One region of the Tardiphaga sp. GW821-FHT12E02 genome, then DNA from elsewhere that is predicted to be linked to it. Evidence: predicted binding sites of a transcription regulator. Region 1 holds the regulator's gene; the other holds the start of a gene.
What was found. The regulator LexA, encoded in region 1, represses DNA repair genes until DNA is damaged. The targets are predictions, from matches to a motif close to TGTTCNNNNTGTGTTCNG.

Region 1 (3,043 bases):
CGTCCGCGCGCTGCTGGCGCTGGTGCCTGTGCTGACGGTCACGTTTCCGATCAAGAAAGTGGCGGCCGTGGCGGCGCTGCTTGCCGCACTGTTTTATCTGCTGCTATCCGGCGCCGAGGTCGCGACGCAAAGATCTTTCATCATGACGGCGGTGGTGCTGATCGCCATCATGGTCGATCGCCGCGCCATCACCTTTCGCACGCTGGCAATCGCGGCTCTCATCGTGCTGATCGTAACGCCGGAGGCGCTGGTGCATCCGAGTTTTCAGATGTCGTTCGCGGCGACGCTGGGGCTTGTGGCGCTCGTGCAGATCGGCATGCCGGGTCTGTTTGCGACATCGGAAAGCTCGACGACGGCGCGGATTGTTCTGTGGGGTGGGCGTGAACTGGCGTTGTTGCTCTTGGCGTCGCTGGTCGCCGGTCTCGCGACGATGCCCTACGCGGCCTATCATTTTCACCGCGTCACGCCCTATGGCATCATCGCCAATCTGTTGGCGATGCCGGTGGTGTCGGCGCTGGTGATGCCGGCAGGGCTGCTCGGGCTTGTCGCCATTCCGTTCGGCTTCGACAGCGTGTTCTGGCACGTCATGGAGATCGGCCTGCAATGGATGATTGTCGTGTCCAAATGGGTGGCCGGGTTGCCCGGTGCGATCGGCCGTGTGCCCGCCTTCGGGACGGGGCCGCTGATTGCCGCCAGTTTTGGGATCGTACTGCTCGCCTTGCTGCGCACGCCGTTGCGTTATGCCGGGGTCATTGCTCTCGCGGTTGCTATGGCCTGGGCGGCGGCCAGCAAACAGCCTGACATCCTCATTGCCGGCGACGGTCATAGCGTGGCCGTGCGCGGCCGCGATGGGCGGCTGCAGGTGATGCGCAGCGGCAAGGATGCGTTTCTCGTGAAGGAATGGCTGGCCGCGGATGCTGATGCGCGGCTGCCCACGGATCAGTCGCTCGGCGACAGCGTGTCGTGCGATCCCTCAGGCTGCGTGGCAGCGCTCAACGATGGCGCCCTGATTGCCCTCACACTGCAGCCCGAAGCGTTCAGTGAGGACTGCGAGCGCACGGCGGTCATCGTGACGATGAGGCAGCCGCCGGCCGATTGCCGGGCGATGGTGATCGATCGCGAGGCACTGCAAAGTCAGGGAGCCACAGGCCTGCGGCGCGTCGGGAACGGCTTTGTCGTGGAGGCATCACGCGCGCGCGGTCTGCAGCGCCCTTGGGCACGGGCACCTGATGATGTCGCAGAAACTGCAATATCGACCGGCCAACGCGCACGCCAGGGACCGGTCGATGCAACGCCGACGGAGACGGATCTCCAGCCGGACGATCACTAAAAGCGCTCAGTAGCGGCGATAGAGACCGGTGAGCTTGCCCTGGATGCGGACGCGGTTCGGCGGCAGGATGCGGACTTCATAGGCCGTATTCGCCGGCTCCAGCGCGATCGAGGCGCCGCGGCGGCGGAAGCGCTTCAGGGTGGCTTCCTCGTCGTCGATCAGCGCGACCACGATGTCGCCGGTGTCGGCACTGTCGGATTTCTGGATCAGCGCCATGTCGCCATCGAGGATGCCGGCGTCCTGCATGGAATCGCCGCGCACCTCGAGGGCGTAATGTTCGCCATTGCCGAGCATGTCCTGCGGCACGCTGATGGAGTGGCTGCGGGTCTGCAGCGCCTCGATGGGCGTGCCGGCTGCGATCCGGCCCATGACGGGCACCGAGATGGTGCGGCCGCCGTCATCCTCACTGGCAACCGGTGCCGGAGCAGAGCGGCTCTTGCCGAGATTGCCTTCGATCACGCTTGGCGTGAAACCACGGCGGCCGGTGGGGGCTGCGGTGGTGAGTTCGGGCAACTTGATGACTTCGATCGCGCGGGCGCGGTTCGGCAGGCGCCGAATGAAACCGCGTTCTTCCAGCGCCGTGATCAGGCGGTGGATGCCGGACTTGGAGCGTAGGTCCAGTGCATCCTTCATTTCGTCGAAGGAGGGCGGCACACCGGCTTCCTTCAGCCGCTGGTCGATGAAGCGGAGCAGTTCATATTGTTTGCGCGTGAGCATCTGAAGCCATCCTTAGTTGGCAAGGCCTTCAAGCAACGATTGTCAGGCCGCCGCGTGTGTTTCAGGACCTCGTTATCGGCGATCAATCAGACCGTCGGTCGAGGGCAGTCACGAGTTTGGGCACTCTCGATTTCACTAAGCCGCAGAATCTCGAAACAAATCATGAACGAACACTATCTGTTCCGTACATGTTCCGCAATGGCTAATTTCGCCTCAAGGATGCGTTGCTGACCAGAAAACGCGGACCGTAGGATGGGCCGAGCGCGTGCGCGAAGCGCCGGCGTGAAACCCATCATTCCGTCGATGCGGCGGGCTCCGCCGATGGGTTTCGCTGCGCTCTACCCATCCTACAAGATCACAGAATCCGCTCGGACAGCGCCATCGGCGGTGGCGGAGTGGTCACGCCGGCCGCCAGGGATCGCTGCACCATGACCGTGTCGGCCCAGCGGCCGGAACGGTAGGCGACGCCCGCCAACACGCCGACCCGCGCAAAGCCGAAATGATCGTGCAGGCCGAGCGAGGGGGCATTGTCGGCGTCGATATAGCCGATGATCTGGCGGAAACCGGCGGCGGCGCAGACATCGATCAGTTCGCGCAGCAACCGGCCGCCGACGCCTTTGCCGGTGTGCTCGTGATGCACATAGATCGAGTGTTTCACGGCATAGCGATAGGCTGGTCGCTTGCGGAACTGGACCACATAGGCATAGCCGACGACTTCGCCGCCGCGCGTTGCAACGATGTGCGGGAAGCGTTTGTTCTTCAGGTTCTTGCGACGATCGCGCAGATCGTCGGGCTGCATCGCATCGGCATCGCTGACGCCTTCCTCTACGCCTTGGCGGATGTGGCGGCGATAGATCGAGAGCATCGCATCGACATCGCTGTCGCGTGATGGCCGGACGATGATCGGGGTGTCGGTCGCCTCTTGCGAACTCACTTGCGGGGATCCCGCTCTTCGGAGACCACGTAGGTGTAGAGCCGGATGCGGCCCGAGGCATC
Region 2 (3,043 bases), 1.4 Mb from region 1:
TCTGTTCCAGGCGACACCGTCTGTTCTGACCAAGGATCGTCTGCTCGCCTTCCTGAAGGAAAAGATCATGACGCTGGGCACCGCCGCGTGCCCGCCCTATCACCTCGCCATCGTCATCGGCGGCACCTCTGCTGAACTGTGCATGAAAACGGTGAAGCTCGCCTCCGCGCGCTATCTCGACGCACTGCCGACCCAGGGCTCGCCGGACGGCAATGCCTTCCGCGATCTGGAGATGGAGCAGGAAATCCTCAAGATGACGCAGTCGTCCGGCGTCGGCGCGCAGTTCGGCGGCAAGTATTTCTGCCACGACGTGCGCGTCATCCGCCTGCCACGCCACGGTGCATCGCTGCCGATCGGCCTCGGCGTGTCCTGCTCGGCGGATCGTCAGGTGCTCGGCAAGATCACCAAAGACGGCGTCTATCTCGAGGAGCTCGAGCACAATCCGGCGCAGTATCTGCCCAAGGTGGAAGAAGCCCTCGGCGGTGACGTGGTCAAGATCGACCTCAACAAGCCGATGAAGGACATCCTGGCGACGCTGGCGAACTATCCGACCAAGACGCGCCTGTCGCTCACCGGCACCATGATCGTCGCCCGCGACGCCGCCCATGCCAAGCTGCGCGACCGTCTGGAGAAGGGCGAGCCGCTGCCGGATTACTTCAAGAACCATCCGGTCTATTACGCCGGCCCGGCCAAGACGCCGGAAGGCTATGCGTCGGGCGCCTTTGGTCCCACCACGGCCGGCCGCATGGACTCGTTCGTCGATCAGTTCCAGGCCGCAGGCGGCTCCATGGTGATGGTCGCCAAGGGCAACCGTGCCGTCGCCGTGCGCGAAGCCTGCAAGAAGCATGGCGGCTTCTATCTCGGCTCCATCGGCGGTTCGGCGGCAAACCTCGCCGAGCACTGCATCAAGAAGGTCGAGGTGGTCGAATATGCCGAGCTCGGCATGGAAGCCATCTGGAAGATCGAGGTCGAGGATTTTCCGGCCTTCATCATCATCGATGACAAGGGCAACGACTTCTTCAAGGAACTCAACCTGGGCTGACAATTTTGGTACGACACCAACTCAGCCCCTCATCCTGAGGAGCCGCGCAATTGCGCGGCGTCTCGAAGGATGGCCGCAAACGCCGAGCCCAGCCAGTCATGGTTCGAGACGGCGCTACGCGCCTCCTCACCATGAGGGATCGGCCTATCGGCTGCATTCATCCCCGGTTTCCGCAACCTTCCATCGCCATGGAGGGTTGCGGGACTCCACCACTCTCGCTAGAACAAAAAGAGTACGCGAGAGATGCCCGTGACCGAATACGCTCCCTATTTTCCGATCGCCACACTGGCGCTGGCCTTCATTGCCGCGCTGTTTGCGATCGTCGCCGTCATCGTGGTCGCGCGCCGCCCGCTCGCGCTGGAGCGCGCCGAGGTCAGCGAATTGCTGCGCTTCGAGGGCGATGCCATTCGGGCCGCGTCCGATGCTGACATCCGCGCGGTTCGCCAGGAGCTGCTGCAGACCATGAGCCAGCAGCAGGGCGCGGCGGCGGACATGATGCTGAAGCTGGAAGACCGCCTGCTCAAGCAGGTCGATAACTTCGGCCAGCGCCTCGCTTTGTCGAACCAGACCACCGAAGCCCGCATCAATGATATCGGCACCAAGCTGAATGCCGATATCGGCCGCATGGAGCAGTCCTCCACCGCCAATCGCGAGGCGCTGCGTACGATGGTCGAACACAAGCTTGATCAATCCGGTACAGCCCATGCGGAGTCCGCGCGCAACTTGCGTGAGGAGCTCAATAACAGCTTCCACAGCCTGCGTCAGAATGTTGCCGGCACGCTTGGCGAGATCAGCAACCATCAGAAGGAACGCCTCGACGCCACCAAGCTGGCGATCGATGAACTCACGCGCACGCAAGGCCTGAGCGGCGAGCAGCTGCGCCAGACCGTGGAGGGGCGGCTCGATCAGCTCCGCACCGAGAATGCCGCCGAGCTTGAAAAGGTTCGCGTCACTGTTGACGAGAAGCTGCAGACCACGCTGGAAACGCGGCTCAACGAGAATTTCGGCCGCGTGGTCGAACAGCTCAACAAGGCCTATGAGGTGTTCGGCGAGATGCGCAGCATCTCCACCCATGTGGGCGATCTCAAGAACGTGCTCACCAATCCAAAATTGCGCGGCACCTTTGGTGAAGTGCAGTTAGCGATGTTGCTGCAGGATTTCCTGTCGCCGACGCAATATGTGAAGGACGCGCAGGTGAAGGCGAATTCCGCCGAGCGCGTCGAATATGCCATCCGCCTGCCGATGCTCGACGGCGACGAGATGCTGCTGCCGGTGGATGCGAAATTCCCGCGCGAGGATCACGAGCACATGCTCGAGGCGCTGGAAGCCAACGATGTCGAGCTCGCCGCGCACTTCCGCAAACAACTCGAAAACCGCATCAAGGCGTTCGCGAAAGACATCGCGAAGAAGTACATCAACCCGCCCCGCACCACCGAGCGCGCGATCCTGTTTCTGCCGACCGAAAGCCTGTTTGCAGAAGTGCTGCGCATTCCCGGCCTGTTCGATTACGTCCAGCGCGAGTGCAATGTCATGCTGGCCGGGCCGACGACCTTTGCGGCTATCCTGCACGCCTTCCAGGTCAATCACCGCTCCATGGTGATCGCGGAGCGTTCCGGCGATGTCTGGAAGATCCTCAGCGCCGTGCGCACCGAGTTCAAGCGCTACAACGATACGGTGGGCAAGGTCGCCCGCCAGCTCAACACGGCGGCGGGGTCGGTGGCCGAACTCGACAAGCGCAGCCGCATGATGGATCGCGCGCTGCGCGATGTCGCCGTGATGCCCGACGATGGCAGCGCCGCAAAACTGCTGGGCCTCAATGAAACGCTGCCGGATGACGGCGAGGATGATCTGATCAAGGCCATCGGCGGCACGGCGCGCGACGCGTTGCTGGACGACGACGCGCCGTCACCGGATTGACGCATGTGATTGCCATCGGCCTCGACGGTTTTCGAAAAGGCTGGGTCGTCGTCACCATCAATGGCGACTGCCGGAGCATCGATT

Region 2: a site for LexA is predicted at 1,262-1,279, ahead of AC1RQ5_RS22635 (DNA recombination protein RmuC). Genes of this name have one in related genera too.

Annotation. Positions count from the first base shown of each region.
Region 1 is NZ_JBXAQK010000001.1:3,399,778-3,402,820, forward strand. It holds gene AC1RQ5_RS16085 (ComEC/Rec2 family competence protein) at 1-1,330, shown strand, start outside; gene lexA (transcriptional repressor LexA) at 1,337-2,047, opposite strand; gene AC1RQ5_RS16095 (GNAT family N-acetyltransferase) at 2,403-2,981, opposite strand; gene AC1RQ5_RS16100 (Orn/Lys/Arg family decarboxylase) at 2,978-3,043, opposite strand, start outside.
Region 2 is NZ_JBXAQK010000001.1:4,759,613-4,762,655, reverse strand. It holds gene AC1RQ5_RS22640 (fumarate hydratase) at 1-1,042, shown strand, start outside; gene AC1RQ5_RS22635 (DNA recombination protein RmuC) at 1,292-2,959, shown strand; gene AC1RQ5_RS22630 (DUF429 domain-containing protein) at 2,965-3,043, shown strand, end outside.